Regions from separate parts of the Pseudoalteromonas issachenkonii genome, predicted to be linked through region 3. Evidence: predicted binding sites of a transcription regulator. Region 3 holds the regulator's gene; each other region holds the start of a gene.
The links. Region 3 encodes ArgR, which controls arginine synthesis, uptake and breakdown. Its sites were predicted from a motif close to ANTGAATANNTATTCANT; they were not measured.
Positions count from the first base shown of each region.

Region 1: PISS_RS17645 (arginase family protein) is a predicted target of ArgR. The motif match lies at 3,888-3,905, and genes of this name have one in related genera.
Region 2: PISS_RS03135 (OadG family protein) is a predicted target of ArgR. The motif match lies at 5,460-5,477, and genes of this name have one in related genera.

Region 1 covers NZ_CP011031.1:446,400-454,351, reverse strand. Annotated here, with positions in the region: gene PISS_RS17660 (efflux RND transporter periplasmic adaptor subunit) at 1-331, opposite strand, end outside; gene paeA (polyamine export protein PaeA) at 533-1,822, opposite strand; gene PISS_RS17650 (substrate-binding periplasmic protein) at 1,943-2,644, opposite strand; gene PISS_RS17645 (arginase family protein) at 2,742-3,851, opposite strand; gene udp (uridine phosphorylase) at 4,264-5,019, shown strand; gene cdd (cytidine deaminase) at 5,008-5,937, opposite strand; gene ppc (phosphoenolpyruvate carboxylase) at 6,060-7,952, opposite strand, start outside.
Region 2 covers NZ_CP011030.1:675,936-683,887, forward strand. Annotated here, with positions in the region: gene alaS (alanine--tRNA ligase) at 1-2,388, shown strand, start outside; gene PISS_RS03110 (aspartate kinase) at 2,395-3,612, shown strand; gene csrA (carbon storage regulator CsrA) at 3,703-3,894, shown strand; gene PISS_RS03120 (YcxB family protein) at 3,950-4,417, opposite strand; gene PISS_RS03125 (hypothetical protein) at 4,587-4,778, opposite strand; gene PISS_RS03130 (DUF1328 domain-containing protein) at 4,825-4,998, opposite strand; gene PISS_RS03135 (OadG family protein) at 5,521-5,766, shown strand; gene oadA (sodium-extruding oxaloacetate decarboxylase subunit alpha) at 5,779-7,560, shown strand; gene PISS_RS03145 (sodium ion-translocating decarboxylase subunit beta) at 7,575-7,952, shown strand, end outside.
Region 3 covers NZ_CP011030.1:2,932,603-2,940,554, reverse strand. Annotated here, with positions in the region: gene PISS_RS13635 (ABC transporter ATP-binding protein) at 1-949, shown strand, start outside; gene PISS_RS13630 (Dyp-type peroxidase) at 989-1,888, shown strand; gene argR (transcriptional regulator ArgR) at 1,946-2,413, opposite strand; gene mdh (malate dehydrogenase) at 2,629-3,561, shown strand; gene ispB (octaprenyl diphosphate synthase) at 3,638-4,609, opposite strand; gene rplU (50S ribosomal protein L21) at 5,033-5,344, shown strand; gene rpmA (50S ribosomal protein L27) at 5,361-5,618, shown strand; gene cgtA (Obg family GTPase CgtA) at 5,773-6,924, shown strand; gene folA (type 3 dihydrofolate reductase) at 6,996-7,487, shown strand; gene PISS_RS13590 (DUF3718 domain-containing protein) at 7,570-7,944, shown strand.

The DNA.
Region 1 (7,952 bases), on a different replicon from region 3:
CCGCTTTGCTGGCTGCGAGTTCTGCTTCAAAAATGTCAGGATTAATTTGATAAAGCGCTTGGCCTTGCTCAACCTGTGTGCCTTCTTCAAATAACCGAGATTGAACAATGCCACTGACTTGAGGACGAATTTCAGCAATTTGAAACGCACTAACACGCCCTGGTAATTCTTTTTTAAGTGTAATAGCTTGGCTTGTTAAAGTGACCACACCAACAGGTGTCGCTGCAGGAGCAGAAGCCTTAGGTTGTTCAGCTACCTGATCACAACCACTTAGAGCAACAGAACCAACGAGGGCCGAAAATACAAAAAAAGCGATGCGGGAACGCTGCATGTCAAATACCTTTTAGTTTAGAATGAACGATCATTCTAAACTATAGTACAGCAATTAAAAATAGCCACTGAGCAACATTTACACATTTTTACAATTGAATAGATAAGTAACACAAACAATAGCTGAGTTATTTAAGCAACACCCATAAAAAAAGCAGCCAATGAACTCTCATTGGCTGCTCTTAAGCTATGTTGGCTGTCATTATTCGTTGTCAGTATTAACTCTAGAGACTAGTAACTGCTCAATACGAATTCCTTCCACGTCCACAACTTCAAATTTAAAACCTGCAAATAAAACAAACTCTGCGCGTTTAGGAATATGTTTCATGGTATAAATTAAATATCCGGCCACGGTTTCATAATGATTTTGATCAGGAAATTCATCAATTTCAAGTACCTTCGCCAGCTCAACAATCGGGGTTAAGCCATCCACTAACCAAGAACTCGCGTCGCGTTCAATAATTAACTCTTCACTTTGATGAGTAATTAAATCGCCCATAAAACCTTTCATTAAATCTTTAACCGTAACAATCCCAACCACCAAAGCATACTCATTAACTACCACCGCAAAAGGATGCACAGCGGTTTTAAACGCATTTAACGCTTCAGATAAACTCAATGTTTCGGGCAAGTAAAAAATATCTTTATCAAGCATGTCATCGTTAATATTTGCCGCCTCACCTTTGAGTACTTGGCGTAAAATATCTTTAGACTCAACAGAGCCAATTAACTTATCAAGATTGCCTTTGCACACTAAAAAGTGATTGTGCGGGTGATCTATAATTTTATTTGCTATATCGTCGCTAGATTCATCAATATCAAAATAAACAATTTGCTCACGAGGTGACATAACGCTTGATAAGAAACGCGCTTCTAAATCAAATACATTTCCTATTAAATCATACTCTTGTTGCTGTAAACTGCCATATTCAGCACCAGCATCCATCATCGCAACAATATCTTCAGTGGTCACAATATCTTCACGTTCACTGGGCACTTTAAACACCCGTAAAACAATATTGGTTAAGCCATTAAAAAATAATACCAGTGGCGTGAGCGCAAAAGTAACCCAGCGCATAATTGTCACCACCCTCACGGCAACGGCCTCAGGTAAAATCATCGCTAAACGCTTTGGTAGTAAATCGGCAAATAAAATAAATAACGAGGTAATAATTAAAAACGATAATACAAAGCTAATTTGCCCAAGTAATGGACCTTGATAAAACAGCTGTAGTATTTCTTGCATGTAAGGAGACAATGCTTGCTCGCCAACAATCCCGCCTAATATCGCAATCGCATTGAGCGTAATTTGGATCATGGCGAAAAAAGCCCCAGGCTGCTCTTGCAGCTTTAAAACCGCCAAAGCGTGCACATTGCCCTCGTCCGCCATTACTCTTAACTTAATTTTGCGTGAAGCGGCAATCGAAATTTCTGACATCGCAAATAACGCACTCATCAAGATTAATAACGCAATCCCGATTAAATCACCCATTTATAACTCCAAAATAATCGCTTTTACAAGCAAAAGCAGCTGGATTATAGACGCTTTTATAGACAGGGCAATTGATATTTAAATAATATTAATAACTAATAAAAATCAAAAGCTTAATATTTATAGTTTAGACTCATATGAAGAAAAAGCCGCGCTAAGTTGTTGCTTTACGTTATCGGGTAGATTTTTATTACAGGCGAAATATAAAGGGGCTTGATGGGCGTTAATGGGCATGAGTAATTCGAGTTGTAATTTATTTAATAAATGAGATTGTTCATGTTTTATTCGCTGCGCTGGTATAACAACTAAATCAATACTCGAACTTCGGGTTTGGATTATCTTAAAAATATTATCAAAACTACTAAACAGCATTAAATTTTCGTTTTCTTTAAAGCCCTTTGAAAGTAAGTAATGATGGCTGTAGTTATCTTTTAAAACCGCAATACGGTATTGCTTTGCCTGCTCTAAATTAGTTAAGGAAATACCTTTGCTTTTAAGGGAGTAAAAATTAGTGTCAAATTGGGCAAGCTTAGCAAACCAAATAAAATTATGTTCCCGCTCAGGCGAACGAGAAATAGAAAATATACAGGTTTGGGGATCTCTCAGTGCAATATTGTAAGCCATACTCCAATCATTTACAGAAATTGAATAATCAATACCTACGCTATCAAGCACTAATCGGACTTTATCGGCAGCATCACCTACTAAATTGTTATTCGCGTCCAGATACTGCGCAGGCGCAAAGTTCTCTGTCACAACAGTAAGTTTAGCCGCACAATGATGACTTACAATGAACAATAATACACAATACCACTTAGTCACAATAACCCACTATATAAAATTTAAGATGTTACTTTTTTGATAAAAGCAAATTTAATATAGCGGATTATTTACAAATAGCCAATTTTGACCTTTAGGATTAACGATTCATTGCTGCAATTAAGAATGCTGAAATTTTAGCGCCTTCTCTAAGCGTCGTCTCTGAGCTTGATTGACCCACTAATGAGCTGTCGGTAAACGGCGCGATTTCCATCATATCTGCACCGGTTATTGGAAACTCATCGGCAATGGCTGACAAAATATCAAGCGCATGCTGTGGTGTTAATCCATTTTCTTCAGGTGTACCTGTTGCTGAAGCAAATTGAGCATCTAGTGCGTCAATATCAAAGCTTACATACACTTCATCAACCTTGTCAGCCTTTAGTTGCGCGATTGTATCGGCAGCAACAGCGGCTGCGCCACGCTCAATAATTTCAGCAGCCCAGTGCTGTTTAACGCCAAAAGTACTTTCCCAATGTGATTTAGGCTTACCACTTGAGCGAATACCAAATTGAATTAAATGATGTGGCGCGGGTAAAAATTCTAAAATATGGGTACACCAAGAGCCAAAACATAAATCGATGCCTAAACGCTCAACCAATAAATCGGTGTGGGCGTCAAAATGAATAATTGCCGTACGTTTACCTTGCTCGCGTTTGGCTTTTAAATACGCTTTTGTTAACGGGTAGCTAATTGAGTGGTCGCCACCAATACCAAAAATGCCTTTATCTTGGAATGTTGCATAAAAGCTGTCACATACATCTTCGGTAATAGACAGTGGACTTACGAAATGATCGTTATTGTCATTGCCATAAAGCGCTTTTTGGCAATTGGTAATTGTTGCCTCGTTTAAGTATTTATCGTGTAATAAATGCGGTATTACGCGCACATCACCTAAGTCAAATGAACGACACTGTGTTTGCTGGTCAATTAAAGCTGAACGTAAAAATAAAGGCCCCCAGTTTGCACCGCGTAAAATACCACCACCACAATCAGAGCTAATTCCCAGCATAACCGCTTTGTGGGGTGAGTTAGGTAATTCATTTAGCGAGTCACGCCATAAAGCATCGACATTTTCAGTTTGGCCATATAATTTATTTCTGAGTGCTGCTTTGCGTTCTTTTGCCGTATTAACCGTAAATACACCGTCGCCAGGTGCACATAAACAGTGTTCAACTTTATTTTTAAATGCTTGAAATTGTGTGCTCATTGTAAACCCTTTTTCAATCTGAATATCTTGTCTATTATTGAGTAGTTATGCAAAACGACGAACGCTGAATAAATTAAAAATTAATTGTCTGTGGTTATAAAAATCACTGAACGTTGTGTTTTGCGAGGTTAGGTCAGTGGCAAAACAATACAAAACCTACTAACTAACCTTATGAATATAAACAATTTAAAATTTAGCTAACAACTCTTTTGGCTAGCTACTGGTTTGCTCTGAGGTATGAATATAGTGTCTGAGCAAACAAGTCAACTGGCTCATTTTGTTAGTAATTTTAGCCATTGATTGAATATTCAGAGTTGATGAATAAATCAATACGGACATCCGTCCTGTACTTCATTTAGGTTTCTCGTAATCATGTTAAATTGACAACAACTCTTATTAAAAAGGCTTAGTTATGGAAAAGGTATTTCACTTAGGACTGTGTATTGATGATTTAAAAGGTGCAAAACTGGCTATTGTTCCAGGGGATCCAGATCGTGCAGCACGCATTTCACAGTTCTTAGATAATCCAACCTGCCTTGCTCAAACGCGTGAGTTTCACATTTATTTAGGCCAATTAAACGGCCACTCAGTGGTTGTATGTTCAACCGGTATTGGCGGCCCTTCAACGTCAATTGCGGTTGAAGAACTGGCTCAACTTGGCGTACGTAGCTTTCTTCGCATTGGCACAACAGGCGCGATTCAGCCGCACATTAACGAAGGCGATATTTTAATTAGCCAAGCCTCAGTTCGTTTGGATGGCGCGAGTCAGCATTTTGCACCGCTGTGCTACCCTGCTGTTTCTGATTTTTTTGCCACTCAAGCGATGGTAAAAGCCTGTGAAAACCTAAACATCGATTTTCATATCGGTATCACCGCTTCAAGCGATACCTTCTACCCAGGACAAGAGCGTTACGATACGCATTCTGGTTATGTTCCAAAGTCATTACAGGGTAGCTGTGAAGAATGGCAAAAACTAGGCGTGATGAACTACGAAATGGAATCGGCTACTTTATTTACTATGTGTGCCGCTCTTGGCCTACAAGCAGCCTGTGTTGCAGGTGTATTAGTAAATAGAACACGTCAAGAAATTCCTAACGTAGACCACGGCGAGATTGAGAAAAAATCGGTTGCCGTGGTACTTGAAGCCGCTAAAGTGTTACTTGGCTAATGTTGCGCTAATAACCTCAAGTGTTGGCAAGCCAGTAAAGCTTGCTAACACGGCTTTTGCCACCCCTGATTGGTTTTCATGTCCAGCCGTTTCTAATAACGTAACTGATTTAACTGTTTGCTTATCAAAGCTCAGTCCTGCTAAAAACAACTGACTCACAGCACTTTGTAATGGCGATAAACTCGGGCTGTACGCTGCATTTTCTGCATAGCTGCCATAAAAATCACCATTTTCAAACGTACTTATTTTTACTGCACTGTAATTTTGGCTATATGGCACATAAGCCGCTAAAGCATAGCTCATCAGCTTTTCATCAAGTTGTTTGTTTTCAAAACAATTAGTTTGCTCTGCTGGGTTAAATAAGCTGTGCTCATTGCCTAAATCGGTTGGTCCAAATGAATGAGGTAATAACTCTGCCAATTTAAAGTTTTGTGCTGGCAGTAAAATATCAAGCTCTTTCGCATCAGCGAGTTCATTCATAAATTGACGACAGTACCCACATGGGACATCACTAATCGCTATTTTAAGAATTTTTTTACCGCCATTTAACCAGGCATTATTAATTGCAGATTGCTCACCGTGCACCACTAAACTAAGTGCTTGATGGTCAAACTCAGCGTTAGCGCCAAAGTAAAAAGTAGTGTTTCCTTGTGAATCGAGCCCTTTTACAATTGCGCCGACATGAAATTTGGAAATAGGTGCAACGGAAAACTCTGAAGCCATAGGCACTAAGCCTTGTAATAATGCATCGTCGCTAACATTAAGCTCGGTGCAAAGCGCTTTAATATCGCTTGAATATAAAATACCGCGTTGAGTTTTTAATTGACTGCGTAGAGCTTGCGTTTGCGCTACGTTTAGAGAAATGTGTGAATTGCTAAGTGCTGTATTATGTTGCACTTTAAAAGTTGCTGAAGCCATAATAGTTTTTATTTGTTCAATGGCCAAGTAGTGTAAAAGGTTGGCAAACTAAATACCAGCCTATTCAACGTAAAAAAAGGGAACACGTCGTGTGTTCCCTCTAAAACTAATCTAGTTTTGGATTAACCTGTATTACGCATACCCGCTGCAATACCGGTCATAGTGATCATCAAGGCATTGTCTATATCATTTTCATTGCCTTTATCATCGCCACGAGAACGACGTAATAACTCAACTTGTAATACATTAAGCGGGTCGGTGTATGGGTTTCTAAGCCCAATAGACTCTTTGATCCAAGGCTGATCAGCCAATAAGCTTTTTTGTGGGCTTAATGATTGCACTAACGTCATCGCCTCACCAAGTTCCTCTCGCAAGGCAACACCTAAAGGCTTATACATCTCTTCCACCAGCGCATTATCGTAATGCTCACTCAACCAGCTATCCGCTTTACTAAATACCATTTCTAGCATTTCTAAACGTGCTCTAAAGAACGGCCATTGCAAACTCATTTCGCTTAAGGTTTCAATCCCATATTTTTCAAGCGCGGCTTTAAGTCCACTTAATGCACCTAACCATGCAGGTAACATTAACCGGTTTTGACTCCACGCAAAAATCCATGGAATAGCACGTAAGCTCTCAACCCCTCCATTTGGATTTCGTTTTGCAGGCCTTGAGCCTAACGGTAGTTTTGACAGTTCTAATTCAGGTGTCGCCATTCTAAAGTAAGGTACAAAGTTTTCATCGTGGCGCACCACATTACGGTAATGCTCACACGACACATCGCTAATTAATGCCATTACTTCGCGCCACTGTGATTTAGGCTCTGGTGGTGGCAATAAATTACTTTGTAGTACCGCACCTGCATAAATATTTAAGCTTTGTAATGCAACATTAGGCAGGCCAAATTTAAAGCGGATCATCTCACCTTGCTCTGTTACCCTAAGCCCGCCTTTTAACGACCCCGGCGGCTGAGAATGCAATGCTTGTGCAGCAGGCGCACCACCACGTCCAACCGTACCACCACGTCCATGGAATAAAATAAGCTCAATACCGCGTTCATCCGCTAGTTGTACGAGCTTATCCATTGCCTCATATTGTGCCCAACCAGCAGCCATCATGCCTGCATCTTTGGCTGAGTCTGAATAGCCAATCATTACATTTTGGGTGTTTTTGATGTGTCCACGGTACCACTCGTTATTTAAAAGCGTAGTGATGACGTTGTGGCCATCGTTTAAGTCATCCAAGGTTTCGAATAAAGGCGCCACAGGCAGTTCAAAACCACAGCCAGACTCTTTAAGTAATAGCTGCACTGCTAATATGTCAGAGGCGGTTCGTGCCATAGAGATAATGTATAAACCAAAGGTTTTTTCATCTTGCTGTGCAATAACATCAAAGGTATCAAGCACCTCTTGCACTTCTGGACTTGGTTGCCAATGCCTAGGAATAAGCGGACGACGTGAATTTAGCTCTGTCAGTAAAAAAGCTTGTTTGTCTTGCTCTTCCCATTGATTGTAATCGCCAATACCTAAATGACGAGTTAATTCTGAAAACACATCGCTGTGTCTTGACGAATCCTGTCGCACATCCAGTTTTGCCAAACGCAAACCAAAGCTATTTACACGATGGATCACATCTAATAGCAAGCCATCAGCAACCACTTGCATATTGCATTTTAACAATGAGCGATAACACACCTCAATTGGGTGCTTAATTTGGTTAATATCAGTAATTAAATCTTGTGATTCTGTACGCTTATTTTTAATTTTAGCGCTTAAGTACATCACTGTTTCAGCCACTTGATTTTTAAGCTCTTTGAGCACGGCTCGATAAGGTTCAAACTCTTGCCCTGCCAGCTTAATAAGCTCATCGCTGGCATCAGACATGGAAAGTTCAGCACACAAAGTTTCTAAATCACGCTGGTATAAATCCAGCGCCATCCAACGGCCATGATCGAGTACTTGCTTAGTCACCTCGGCGGTTACAAACGGGTTACCATCTCGATCCCCCCCCATCCA
Region 2 (7,952 bases), 1.1 Mb from region 3:
GCTGGTGGTAAACATAACGATTTAGAAAACGTAGGTTACACAGCACGTCACCATACCTTTTTTGAAATGCTAGGTAATTTCAGCTTTGGTGATTACTTTAAGCAAGATGCAATTAAATTTGCTTGGGAGTTTTTAACTGAGGTTGTAAAACTACCAAAAGAAAAGCTGTTAGTAACCATTTACCATGATGACGAAGAAGCCTTTGGCTACTGGGCTAACGATATAGGCTTACCTGAAGATCGTATTATTCGTATTGCAACGAGCGATAACTTTTGGTCTATGGGTGATACGGGTCCTTGTGGTCCATGTTCTGAAATATTTTATGATCATGGCGAGCATATTTGGGGCGGTCCTCCGGGCACACCTGAAGAAGATGGTGACCGTTTCATTGAAATTTGGAACTTAGTATTTATGCAATACAACCGTCAAAGCGACGGGACTATGGAGCCACTTCCTAAGCAATCTGTTGATACAGGTATGGGCCTTGAGCGTATTTCAGCTATTTTACAAGGTGTGCATTCAAACTACGAAATCGACTTATTCCAAGGCTTAATTGCGGCCGCTGCAAGCGTTACCAATGCACAAGATATGGATGATAAATCACTTCGCGTGGTAGCCGATCATATTCGTTCGTGTGCATTTTTAATTTCAGATGGGGTTATGCCATCAAATGAAGGCCGTGGTTATGTATTGCGTCGTATTATTCGTCGTGCAGTACGTCACGGTAATAAGTTAGGTGCTAAAGGCGCGTTTTTCTATAAATTGGTTGCTGCACTTATTGAGCAAATGGGTCAAGCGTACCCAGAGCTTGCTAAGCAACAAGAAATTATTGAAAAAGTACTACGTATTGAAGAAGAGCAGTTTGGTAAAACGCTTGAGCGTGGTTTAGCTATTTTAGAAGAAAGCTTAAGTGATTTAACCGGGGATGTGATCCCGGGTGACTTAGTATTTAAGCTTTACGATACCTATGGTTTCCCTGCTGATTTAACAGCCGATGTTGCGCGTGAGCGCCAGATGACGATTGACCATCAAGGTTTTGAAGCATGCATGGCAGTACAACGTAAAACTGCGCAACAAGCGGGTAAGTTTGGGGCTGATTACAATGACCAATTAAAATCAGACAAGCACACTGACTTTAAAGGCTACGATAGCACTCATTACAGTGGCACAGTGGTAGAAATTTTTGCTGGTGGCGAAGCTGTATCATTACTTGAAGATGGTCAACAAGGTATTATTGTTTTAGACCGTACTCCGTTTTACGCTGAATCAGGCGGCCAAATTGGTGATAGCGGAACAATCACAGTAGCCGGCGGTGAGTTTGTGGTGACTAATACCACTAAACTGGGTAATGCTTTTGCTCACCATGGAACAGTTCAAGGGCGTATTGGCGTTAACGATAAAGTGGATGCAACTATTGACGATGCGCGCCGTGACAGTATTAAGAAAAACCACACCGCTACGCATATTTTGCATGAAGCACTGCGTCAGCTTTTAGGTGAGCACGTATCGCAAAAAGGTTCACTTGTGCAGCCAGATCGTCTGCGTTTTGACTTCTCACATTTTGAAGCGGTGACTAAACAAGAACTGCGCGAAATTGAGCGCGTAGTGAATGACGAAATTCGTCGTAACTTTGCTCTTAACACTGAGCTAATGGCAATTGATGATGCTAAAGCAAAAGGTGCAATGGCGCTGTTTGGCGAAAAGTACGATGACGAAGTACGCGTTGTGACTATTGGTGACTACTCAATCGAGCTTTGTGGTGGTACACACGTAGAGCGTGCGGGTGACATTGGTTTATTCAAAATTGTATCTGAAAGCGGTATTGCTGCTGGTGTTCGTCGAATTGAAGCGGTAACAGGTGCAGAGGCAATTGCTTATGTAAGCGAGCAAGAGCAACAATTAGCTGATGTTGCAGCGCTTGTAAAAGGTGACAATGCGTCAGTGCTTGAAAAAGTAACTGCCTTGCTTGAAAAGTCGAAAGGGCTTGAAAAACAAGTTGCCCAGCTTAACGATAAACTAGCCAGTGCGGCAGGTGCATCGTTACTTGATTCAGTGGTTGAAATTAACGGGGTTAAACTGTTAGTGGCCAACGTTGAGGGCACAGAATCAAAAGCGCTTCGCGGTATGGTTGATGACCTTAAAAATAAAATTGGCTCAGGTGTTATTGCCTTAGGTGTTGCCAGCGGCGACAAAGTAAGCCTAATTGCGGGTGTAACTAAAGACTTAACTGGCAAAGTAAAAGCGGGTGAGTTAGTTAATCACATGGCAGGCCAAGTCGGTGGTAAAGGCGGCGGTCGTCCAGATATGGCGCAAGCGGGTGGTTCTGAGCCACAAAATTTAACTGCAGCACTTGATAGCGTAACAGCTTGGTTAACTGAGCGTACTTAAGCTTAAGTGGCACTTATAGTTCAAAAATTTGGCGGCACTTCGGTAGGCTCAATAGAGCGTATTGAAGCGGTCGCCGACCTTGTTGTTAAAACCAAGCAACAAGGCCACCAAGTGGTGGTGGTGCTTTCGGCAATGTCGGGAGAAACCAATCGCTTAATTAATCTTGCCAAACAAATCGACTCTCGCCCGAGTAGTCGTGAACTCGATGTATTACTGAGTACCGGTGAACAAGTCTCTATCGCTTTATTAGCGATGGCCATTATTAAACGCGGCCATTCAGCGGTAAGCTTACTAGCCGATCAAGTGAATATATTAACCGATAACATGTTCGGTAAAGCCCGTGTAGAAGAAGTTGCGGCAACGCGTTTAAAACATGAACTTGAACATAACCGTATTGCTATTATTGCCGGCTTTCAGGGGCGCGATATTGAGGGCAACGTGACCACGCTTGGCCGTGGTGGCACCGATACCTCAGCGGTTGAAATTGCTGGTGCAATAAAAGCCGATGAGTGTCAGATCTATACCGATGTTGATGGCGTATATACTACAGACCCGCGTGTGGAACCTAACGCACGACGTTTAAGTCATGTTACCTTTGCTGAAATGCTTGAGCTGGCAAGTTTAGGCGCTAAAGTATTACATATTCGCTCTGTAGAATCTGCTGGTAAACACAATGTTCCTCTGCGGGTGTTATCTAGCTTTAAACCCGATGAAGGCACGTTAATTAGTTTTGAGGAGAGCGACGTGACAAGCAATGTCGTATCGGGTATTGCATTTAATCGAGATGAGTGCTTAATTAAGGTGCATGGAATGCCGCAAGGCACCAAACATCTTGCAAAAGTTTTGAAACTTTTTGCTGATAATGGCATCGAAATAGATATGATTAATCAAATTAATCATAAAGTTGAAAAAGTCGACTATGCTTTTACTGTGCATTTAAATGATTACTTAAACGCACTTGATTTGTTAACGGCTGAGCAACAGCAATTTGACGCACATGCAATTGACGGATTGACCAATGTGGCGAAAGTGTCAGCGGTGGGTATGGGGATGAAATCTCATTCCGGGGTAGCGAGTTTATTTTTTGATTCGCTAGCACAAGAAAACATTGATGTGATGTTTGTTGCCACCTCAGAGATCAAAATTTCAGTTTTAATAGATGAAAAATACCTAGAGCTGGCTGTTCGTGCATTACATAAGACATTTTTAACAGAAAATGAATAGATTGAGAGTTTTTACTTACTTTTTAGTCTAATTTTAATTAAAATGTTTGTGCGGAATCTTATAATTTTATTGGAACATGGGAGCAAGAGAATGCTAATACTAACTCGTAGAGTAGGCGAGACCCTTATGATTGGTGACGAAGTAACCGTTACTGTTCTAGGTGTTAAAGGAAATCAAGTTCGTATCGGTGTTAACGCACCTAAAGACGTATCAGTTCATCGTGAAGAAATTTACATGCGCATACAAGCTGAAAAGTCTAACCCTAATCCGGGCAATGCTTAATCAACATAGTATAAAATGTGCTAGTTAATATAACTATGACATTTGTAAAAGCCACTCATTGAGTGGCTTTTTTGTTTATAAAATCAATCGTTTCTTCGTCGAGTATTGCCTTAGAAATGTATTGCATACCGCTTTTACTTTTTAACAGTAGCCCGCAATCGGTGGTAATTATTTCGTTAATGTCGTGCCAAGCTAACTGGTAATTTTTGTAATGATTGGTTGATTTTATTCCGTCTTCGTCGAAGGTGAGAGTGACTTCAGAACCAGACGCTCTGCTTAGCATTTGCCTGGTAACCCACCATGGGCGGCGATAGTAAAAGGCGATGCATTCGAGTAGGGCTAGCATCAGCAAAAATGTACCTAGGTAATGATCTCCTAAACCATAAATACCAAATAATCCCAATGCAACAAGCAGTGCTAATAAAAAATATTTAGGTTGCGCGCGTTTACTATAAGGCAGCGATTGGTCGAAGCATTCATAAAAGTAAGGTTTATCGAGTTTATAGGTTGTCGTAAATACCATGCATCTATACTTAAAAGCTATTTTTTATCATTTTAGCAAGCTATGTGGCAAATGCGCAGCTTAAAAAGAATTAATAGTTCAGAGTTTATAATTAATGGGTAGCAACTTGGCGACTAGTACTAAACACAAAAAAAGCGACCAAATGGTCGCTTTTTAAAAAGGGGCTGAATTAGCAATTTGTTTCTTCAGCGTTGACACCTTCTTTTACTTCTTCACAAGCATCTTCTACTTTATTTTGAACATCTGTCACGGCTTCGTCGATGCGTTCACCGGCTTCTTCTGCATGATTGTCTTCACAACCCATAATAAATGCACTTGCGAATAGGCCAATAGCTGCTGCTTTAAGTGTTGATGATTTCATAATGTAATTCCTTGTATATAAATTTAAAAATTTCGTTGTTTCTTATCTACCTGGGGCTTTTACCACGTAAAGCGCCAGAGACAAGTGAAATAACCAGTAAAACTAAAAAGATAAAAAATATGATTTTAGCAATTCCTGCTGCGGCTCCTGCAATACCACCAAATCCTAAAACGGCTGCGATTAGTGCGATCACCAAAAATGTAATTGTCCAGCGTAACATTGTCATCTCCTTGATTTATCTAAGTGTTAAAGTGTTGTTTTTATATAAGCGAGTAATGTGCCAGTATTTTATTTTGTTTTAAATCAATGGTTTAACTTGTATTTTTGAGTTTGGCTTTATATTAGGTTGGTAATTTTTACGGTTTTATCTGTAACTTATTCACAGTGGTGTCTGATGAGATAATAAATAGTTTTTACAGTCGTTATTTTGGTAAGACCAATTAGCATTTTTTTTGGCAGTTTTTATTGGATTAGCTCATTAGGTATATTTTTATGTGTTTTTACAGAATATTATGGTTTTTATATATTCTTTGTTTATAACGAACATTTTTACCATCTATATGTATAGGTTAAATAAGCTATTTTAGATGGTGTTAACCTTATTGGTGATATGTTACTTTTAGATTAATTGGTTTTACCAATTTACAATGTGTAGACAAAAGAATAGTTTTTGTTACTATTGGTGAATATTTATTTAAATAAACTGGTTTTTTATGTATTCAGTTTTGAACAGGGGAGAATTATGGATATAGGGGCTTTGCTCACAACTGCAGGCAATTTAATGCTAACCGGTATGGTGGGTGTGTTTGTATTTCTTTCTTTATTGATTGGTGCAGTGACAGTTATGTCTAAGCTGGCTAGCAAATTTTCTCAGCCAGAACTTGAAGTATCACAGAGAACACCATCTTTTAAATCTCAAGGTGTGCCAAATGAGCACATCGCTGCAATTAGTGCTGCCATTGCTCAGTACAAAACAAATAATAATTAGAGGAGCATACCAATGGCTAAATTAAAAATAACAGAACTCGTACTTCGAGACGCACATCAGTCGCTTTTAGCTACCCGCATGCGATTAGACGACATGTTACCTATTGCAAAAAAAATTGATGACGCAGGTTATTGGTCTATAGAGTCTTGGGGTGGGGCTACCTTTGACTCATGTATTCGTTATTTAGGCGAAGATCCTTGGGAGCGTATTCGCGCGCTTAAAAAGGCGATGCCAAATACACCCCAGCAAATGTTACTTCGCGGTCAAAACTTATTGGGGTATCGCCATTATGCTGATGACGTTGTTGAAAAGTTTGTTGAGCGCGCACACAAAAATGGCGTAGACGTATTTCGTATTTTTGATGCCATGAATGATGTACGTAACTTAGAAACTGCCATAAAAGCGGCGGTTAAAGTAGGCGCGCATGCCCAAGGTACGATTTCTTACACAGTAAGCCCGGTACACACATTGGATATGTGGCTAACACTTGCTAAGCAGCTTGAAGAATTAGGTTGTCATTCAATTTGTATTAAAGATATGGCGGGATTGCTTAAGCCTTACGATGCAGAAAAACTGATTAAAGGCTTAAAAGAAACGGTTTCAATTCCTATTGCCATGCAATGTCATGCAACAACGGGTTTAAGTACCGCAACGTATCAAAAAGCGATTGATGCCGGTATTGATATGCTCGATACGGCTGTATCGTCTATGAGTATGACTTATGGTCATTCAGCAACTGAAACAATTGCTGCAATCGTGGAAGGTACTGAGCGTGATACTGGGCTTGATTTAAACCACCTTGAAGAAATTGCAGCTTACTTTAGAGACGTACGTAAAAAGTACGCTGCGTTTGAAGGCAGTTTAAAAGGTGTTGATGGCCGAATTTTATTAGCCCAAGTGCCAGGTGGTATGTTAACTAACATGGAAAATCAGCTTAAAGAGCAAGGCGCTGCTGATAAACTAAACGAAGTATTACTTGAAATTCCACGGGTGCGTGAGGATTTGGGCTTTATTCCATTAGTTACACCGACCTCGCAAATTGTTGGTACTCAGGCAGTACTTAATGTGCTTACTGGCGAGCGCTATAAAACCATCACCAAAGAAACCGCGGGCGTATTAAAAGGTGAGTATGGTTCAACACCTGCTCCTATGAATAAAGAGTTACAAGAGCGTGTACTTGATGGCAGCGAAGCAATTACCTGTCGCCCTGCAGATGTGATCAAACCTGAACTTGAAACGCTTGAGGCTGAATTAAGTAAACTTGCGCAAGAGCAAGGCTTAACGCTTGCTGATGAGCAAATTGATGATGTGCTCACGTATGCCTTATTCCCACAAATTGGTTTGAAGTTTATTAAAAACCGCAATAACCCTGACGCATTTGAACCTGTTCCTAGCGCTGATGATAGCTCCAATAAAGCACCTGAAAAATCAGCGGCAAACAATAAAGGCGTTAAGGCTGAGCAATACAGCGTTAAAGTAGATGGCAAAGTATACGATGTCGTGGTTGCTCAAGGCGGTGAGCTTAAAGAGGTGACGCTAAAAGACTCTGAGCATATTCCACAGTCGGCATCAGTTGCTTCAGGTGAAACTCTTAATGCGCCACTTGCCGGTAATATCTTTAAAATTAAAGTAAAGCCAGGTCAGGTAGTAAATGAAGGTGATGTGGTGATTATTATGGAAGCCATGAAAATGGAAACCGAAGTACGCGCCATGCATACCGGTACAATTGCAGACGTGCTTGTCTCTGAAGGTGATTCAGTGTCAACCGGCGATGCAATGATTGCATTAGCTTAAGGAGTAATTAGAGGATGGATGGTATTTTAAACCTCTGGCATGCCACAGGCATTGCTAACTTTACATTTCCTGGGCTGATCATGATTGCCGTTGGTTGTTTGTTATTATTTTTAGCTATAGTTAAAAACTTTGAGCCGCTACTATTACTGCCCATTGGTTTTGGGGCTATTTTAACTAATATTCCTGTGGCGGGCTTATCTGACCCTGGTGGCTTACTTTATTATGTTTACTATGTAGGTATTGATACCGGAATTTTTCCGTTATTAATATTTATGGGAGTGGGCGCGCTCACTGACTTTAGTGCCTTAATTGCAAATCCGCGTATGTTGTTATTAGGTGCTGCGGCGCAGTTTGGTATTTTTGCTACCTTATTTGGGGCTATTTTACTTAAC
Region 3 (7,952 bases):
CGGTGCCAGTGGCTGCGGTAAAACGACCACATTAAAAGCGATTGCAGGTTTAATTGAGGCCAAACAAGGGCAGGTATTTATTGATGGTAAGCTAGTCAGTGATGCTAATACGTTTGTTTCACCAGAGCATCGTAATATTGGCATGATGTTTCAGGACTATGCGTTATTTCCGCATTTAACGGTGGCTAATAATATTGCGTTTGGGCTAAGCGGCATGAGCAAAGCAGATAAACACGCACGCGTTAGTGAAATGCTAAAGCTGGTACATTTGGTGGGCTGCGCCGATAGGTACCCTCATCAACTCTCTGGTGGGCAACAACAACGAGTAGCGATTGCACGCGCATTAGCTTATAAACCTAGCTTACTGTTACTTGACGAGCCATTTTCTAATATTGATACCCAAGTACGATTTGAGTTAATTGCCGACATTAGGCGCATTATTAAGGCGCAGCAAGTATCGGCTGTGTTTGTTACTCACTCAAAAGAAGAGGCGTTTGCTTTTTCAGATACACTTGCGGTTATGCACCAAGGTAAAATTGCGCAGCAAGGTACGCCAGAACAGCTTTTTGCTAAACCACGTTCAAAGGATGTTGCAGAGTTTCTGGGTCAGGGCATATACTTAAGCGCAACCGTATTAACCGCCACTGAATATCAAACGCAGTTTGGGGTGGTTGAATCAATACAGCCACAGCAGTATGGCGTGGCCGATAAGGGCGTTATTTATGTGCGTCCGCATCAACTTGAACTTGCTAGTAATAACGATACTCAACAGCAATCTGAGCGGGTTAGTATATTAAGTAGTCGCTTTATTGGCTCTGCTTATGTATACACTGTGGTTATTGCTGAGCAAGAAATAGAAGTTGCAGCCCAGTATGGCCAGTCATTTGAAATTAATGAACAGGTTATAATAAAAATAAAACCGCACACGGTGAATTTTTTTGAATCGTAATTAATCGCTGTGTTTTGCTCTAAAAAGTAAGGAATAACAATGGCGCAAGCGCAATCAGGGATTTGTGCTGAAGCAAACTTACACGGTTTGCACTTATTTTTTAATGTACTTGATGGTCACGACGAATCACTTCGCGCTAAGCTTAAAAAAGTGAGCGATATTGAAGATGAGTTTAGTGATCAGTTCTCTGAATCTATGCTTTCTTGTATGGTCGCCATTGGCGCGCAATATTGGCCACACATTCTGCCCGATTATATGCCAAGTGAGCTGCAAAGCTTTCCTAATATCACCCATAGCGATTTTGTGATGAGTGCAAGGCCATGCGATTTATTTGTACAAATCCGCTCAGACAGAGAAGATGTAAACCACCTGTTTGCATTGCAAATATTAAAACTTTTCAACCCTGATGTTGAGCTGGTGGAGCAAATTCGTAATTTTCGTTTTCTAGATGGCCGTGATTTTAATGGTTTTATTTATGCGGGCGATACTCCGCATGGTCGTCAAAAACGGGTAACGGCCCTCGTTAATAAGCCTGATAGCTTTGAAGATCAAGGCAGCTATATTCATGTTCAGCGCTATAAGCATGACTTAACGTTATGGCAGCACTTGTCGTTGCAAGAACAAGAACAAATAATGGGGCGTACTCGTCTCGACAATACCCTAATAAGCCCCGCACTTGAAAGCAGCCATGCAACCCGAAGTGAATTAAAAGATGAACAGGGGCAAGCATTATTACTAAATCAAAGTATGCCTTATGGCGACGTGTATGAGCAGGGGATGTTAATGATTACGTGCTCGGCTAAAGGGGATGCGTTCGAGAAAGTACTCAATAGCCGATTAGGGCAGGGGGAGTATTACGACCATTGGCTTGATTTTACTCAAGCAGATATGGGCTCTGCGTTTTTTGCACCCTCAGTGCGATTTCTAAAGCAGCTATAAAACAAGCCAGTAACGGCTACGTATTAGTATAGCCGTAACAGTGATAACCAAACGAGTTTAAACCGTATCAAACAAAATACGCACACGCTCTAATGTGAGGTCTATTTCTGATACTTTCGCTGGCGCAATAAAAATAGTGTCATCGCCGGCAATTGTTCCTAATACGCCATCTGCTTTACCTAATGAGTCAAGTAAACGGGCAATTAGCTGAGCAGCCCCAGGACTGGTGCGAATAATAATCATCATTTCGTTATGCATAATGTCAATAACTAACTGGCGTAACGGGCTTTTAGCGGTTGGTACACCCATTTCGGCAGGTAAACAGTACACCATTTCTTGTTTTGCATTGCGGGTGCGTACCGCGCCAAACTTACTTAACATCCGCGACACTTTACTTTGGCTAATATTATCAAAGCCTTGTTCTTTTAATGCGTCAACTATTTCGCCTTGTGAGCCAAAATTCTCTTCTTTTAAAAGTGCTTTAAAGGCTTTTACCAATGCTTCTTGTTTGTCTTGTGGTTGCATAGTGTCTAATTAGTTATGTTGTCGATACTGCAAATTCTACACAAAAATGCATATTTATGCAGCAGTTGTTTAGGTTTTGCTGCGTTTAAACAGCAAAGTTTACAACTATGGTCGAAAATATAGCTAAAATAGGCAGGATAAATTTGTTTTTAGTCGCTAATTTCTTTATCTTATAAACCACAAATATTTCCTTCCTCAAATCACGGAGAATTCCAATGAAAGTTGCTGTATTAGGTGCTGCAGGTGGTATCGGTCAAGCGTTGTCTTTATTATTAAAAACAGGCTTACCAGCTGGTTCAGAATTATCACTATATGATGTTGCGCCAGTAGTTCCTGGTGTTGCTGTTGACCTTTCTCATATCCCAACAGATGTAAAAGTTGAAGGTTTTGGTGCAGATGCACTAGATAAAGCATTAACAGGTTGTGATATTGTTTTAATCCCAGCGGGTATGCCACGTAAGCCAGGTATGGATCGTGCTGATTTATTTAATGTTAACGCTGGTATCATTAAAACATTAGCAGAAGGCATTGTTGCTAACTGTCCTAAAGCGCTTGTAGGTATTATCACTAATCCAGTTAATGGAACTGTACCGATTGTTGCTGAAGTATTCAAAAAAGCAGGTACTTACGATGCTAAGCGTGTATTTGGTATTACAACTTTAGATGTGATCCGTTCTGAAGCGTTTATTGCTGAACTTAAAGGCGTAGACGTAGCAAGTGTTAAAGTACCAGTGATTGGTGGCCACTCAGGCACAACCATTCTACCGTTACTTTCTCAAGTTGAAGGTGTTACTTTCACTGATGAAGAAGTAGCTACACTAACTCCTCGTATCCAAAACGCAGGTACTGAAGTAGTTAATGCTAAAGCGGGCGGTGGTTCTGCAACATTATCTATGGGTGCTGCTGCAGCACGTTTTTGTATGTCTTTAGTTAAAGGCTTACAAGGTGAAGACGTTGTAGATTATGCATACGTTGCTGTTGAAAATGGCGATGCAGAGTACTTTGCACACCCGGTACGTTTAGGCAAAAATGGCGTAGAAGAAATTCTTTCTTACGGCACTCTAAGCGCATTTGAAGAGCAAGCTAAAAATGACATGCTTGAAACGCTGAAAAAAGATATCAAAGAAGGTGTTGATTTTATGGCGTAATAGCCAAAATTAACCCATAAAAAAAGCCTGCATTTGCAGGCTTTTTTATTGCTCGGAATTATCTACACAGTATTACTTAGTGGTCGCGGTCAACCGCTATTCTAGCTAAGCTAATTAGTGCTTGCTTGTAACTCGACTCAGCTAAGCAATCTAAACAGGCAATTGCTTTATTAGCTTCTTGCTCGGCTTTTTTCATTGTGAACTCAAGGGCATTGGTATGTTTGAGCGCAGCCAGTATCTCGTCAAGGTGCTCCATACCATTACAGTGCTCAATAGCGTCTCTTATTAACTGTGTTTGATGCTCACTACCGTGTTGCATTGCATATATAAGAGGTAACGTCGGCTTACCTTCAGCTAAATCGTCGCCAATGTTTTTACCAAGTTGGTCGGCATCAGCGTTGTAATCTAAAACATCATCCACTAACTGAAAAGCAGTACCTAAATGCATGCCATACAAATTAAGTGCCTCTAGTACACTATCGTCTTGCTCAGTAATAATGGCCGCAAGACCCGTCGCTGCTTCAAATAGCTTGGCGGTTTTAGAATAAATAACCTGCATATAACTGGCTTCAGTGGTATCAGGGTCGTTGCAGTTCATTAATTGCAGCACTTCACCTTCAGCAATAATGTTGGTTGCATCAGCCAGTACTTGCATTATTTGCATTTTACCAAGACCCACCATTAGCTGAAACGAGCGGGTGTAAATAAAATCACCCACCAGTACGCTAGCAGCATTACCAAACTCAGCATTTGCTGTAGGTGTGCCACGGCGCAAATTAGATTCATCTACAACATCATCATGTAAAAGCGTTGCGGTATGAATAAATTCAATGATAGTTGCTAGCGTAATGTGATCTTTGCCTTGGTAACCTAGCGCTTTAGCCGCCAAAATAGCCAACATAGGGCGAACACGTTTGCCACCGCTGTTAACAATATATAAACCAAGTTGATTAACTAACGCCACATCTGAGCGCATTTGCGCATGTATTAGTTGATTGACGTCATTCATATCGCTTTCGATTAACGCCTGGATAGCTTTTATATCCATTGATCTCCGAGCCAATTTTAATGTGTGAACGGCGCAGATTGTACAACAAAAAATGCATTAGCTCGATATTTTGTGATGATTCCTTAAAAAAACACCCTTAAGTAGGTTAAATGACCTATTAACCTTGTGAATAATTGATTAAACACCCTGGTTTAATTTTGAATCACCCTTGGCGGTTAATTGAACTACATAGGCTCGCTTTGCTATTGCTAATTTATTTTCTGTAACCGTTAAAAAGCGCTTGGCAAAGGGGGATTTTAATATAAAATAGAGGAAATATTGAATTGCTCTCAATGCAGCTACTTTTTATTCATTTAATTACAAAAAGAGGCTTGCTAGTTTTTACGCATTAGCGTAAACTTCGCGCCCTATTGAAGAATATTTTAGTTGCGTCGATTTGAGGGCGCACAGACGGAGTTAATTATGTACGCGGTTTTCCAAAGTGGTGGTAAACAGCACCGTGTGACTGAAGGTCAAACAATTCGTCTTGAGAAATTAGACGTTGAAACTGGTGCAGCAGTTGAATTTGATTCAGTACTTTTAGTTGCTGATGGTGAGAAGATCGAGATTGGTGTACCGTTCGTAAACGGTGGTAAAGTAACAGCTGAGGTTGTTTCACACGGTCGCGGTGAGAAGATTAAGGTTGTTAAATTTAGACGCCGTAAGCATTCTCGTAAGCAAATGGGCCATCGTCAATGGTTCACAGAAGTTAAAATCACTGGCATTAGCGCTTAATTAGAGGTACTTAGAAATGGCACATAAAAAAGCAGCTGGTAGTACTCGTAACGGTCGCGATTCAGAAAGCAAACGCCTAGGTGTTAAGCGTTTTGGTGGCGAATCAGTTCTAGCGGGTAGCATCATTGTTCGTCAGCGTGGAACTCGTTTCCACCCAGGCGCAAACGTAGGTATCGGTAAAGACCACACTATCTTCGCAAAAGCAGATGGTAAAGTTCAGTTTGAACAAAAAGGTCCTTTAAACCGTAAATACGTAACTATCGTAGCTGAGTAATCAGTAAGGTAGTTAAAAAACCCCGCCTTTGCGGGGTTTTTTGTTTTAAGCATGTTTAAATATATACCCAAGTGTTTTTATGCTCAGTGTGCTCTATAGGCCACTTAGGTATATAATAGAGTTATTAACAAGCCAATCCCTAAAGTGAGTAATCATGAAGTTTGTAGATGAAGTAGAAATTCGCGCAGAAGCTGGTGACGGTGGCAGCGGCATCGTGTCTTTTCGTCGTGAGAAATATGTTCCAGATGGTGGACCTGATGGCGGTGACGGTGGAGACGGTGGTAGTGTTTATCTACAAGCTGATGAAAACTTAAATACCCTTATTGACTATCAATTTGAGCGTTTTCACAGAGCAGAACGCGGTACAAACGGTCAAAGCCGTAATTGTACGGGTAAAAAAGGTGAAGACCTGATCGTTAAAGTGCCTGTTGGTACACGTATTATTGATGTTGATACACAGGAATCATTAGGGGATTTAACCCAAGATGGTCAACGAATTGTGGTTGCAAAAGGCGGTTTCCATGGCTTGGGGAATGCGCGTTTTAAATCAAGTACTAATCGTGCTCCACGTCAAAAAACACTTGGCACACCGGGTGAAGTACGTAACCTTAAGTTAGAGCTAATGCTACTGGCTGATGTCGGCTTACTAGGCTTACCAAATGCAGGTAAATCAACCTTTATCCGCAGTGTGTCAGCTGCAAAACCTAAAGTAGCTGATTATCCATTTACTACGCTGATTCCTAACTTAGGGGTTGTTCGTCCTGAAGCAAACAAATCATTTGTAATTGCTGATATTCCAGGTTTGATTGAAGGCGCGTCAGAGGGTGCGGGATTAGGTATTCGCTTCTTAAAGCATTTAGAGCGTTGTCGTGTGCTTTTACATATTATAGATGTAATGCCAGTTGATGGCTCTAACCCTGTTGATAATGCATTTGCAATCATCAACGAGCTACACCAGTACAGCCCTAAGCTTGCTGAAAAGCCACGCTGGTTAGTATTTAATAAAATTGATTTATTGCCTGAAGATGAAGCCAAAGCCTTATGTAAGCAAATTGCAGAAGAGTTGGGTGAGTCTGAAAATATTTACAGTATTGCTGCAATTAATAAATTAAATACGCAGCCATTAATTCACGACATCATGACGCTACTTGATAACATGCCTAAAGAGAAGTTTGTTGAAGTGGCAGACGAAGAGGTTGAATTTAAGTGGGATACCTACCATCAAAAAGCCACTAAAGGCGATGATGATGACTGGGATGATTGGGATGAAGATGATTACGACGTAGAAGTTGTCTACGAGCGTTAATAATTGTTTATATTTAAAAGGAGCTAACGCTCCTTTTTCTTTGATTAATAATAAAGTATTGGGTATTTAGTGTGATAATTTCAATGATTGCAGCAATGGCAAATAACCGTGTCATTGGCTTAGATAATAAAATGCCATGGCATTTACCTGGTGACCTTCAGCACTTTAAAAAAGTAACCTCTGGTAAACCCGTTATTATGGGGCGCAAAACATTTGAATCAATAGGCCGACCGTTACCTGGGCGACGTAATATTATTATTACTCGTAATAAAGACTATCACGCATCAGGAATTGAAACAGTAACCACACCAGAAGCTGCACTTGAGCTTGTTAATGATGTTGCAGAGGTGATGATAATTGGTGGCGGAAACATCTACCAGCAGTTTTTAGCGCAGGCGCAGCGCTTGTATTTAACCTTTATAGACTTAGATGTTGAAGGGGATACACAATTTCCTGATTATAAAAGTGTTGCAAACTGGCAAATTGAAGATGAAATGTTGATGACGCCCGATGATAAAAATAAATATAGTTATAAGTTCGTAACTTTGAATAAAGTTTCTTAACATTATTGCGAAAATCTGAGCGTGTTGGTACAATATTAAACAGTCGAGTACGAAAAAAGTATTAATATAGGGTGTCCAATCAATGATTAAATTACCAAAGCTAGTTGTAATTGCTGCTATTGCAGCGGGTTCGTTCGCTTATACTGCGCCTGTAAGCGCTGATGATCAGTTAGCTGTTTCAGTCTGTGAATACATTGCCGCTGATGATAAAAATCGTCTGCGTAGCAAACTAAAAAGTTCACGTGTGAAAGTACGTAATATCTATGATGCAGTTTTCTGTAATGGTAACAACTTATTGCGTCACGCTGTTGCAAGTAATGCGGTTGATACGGGTGAGTACATTGTTAAAAACTTATCAAAAAGCTCACTTGAAGATGGCGCAGATATCGCTTGGGCTGAGGCAAATCATGCTGGTTCAGCTTTAATCCCTATTATTAAAGACCGCGCAGGCCTTTAATTAAAAGC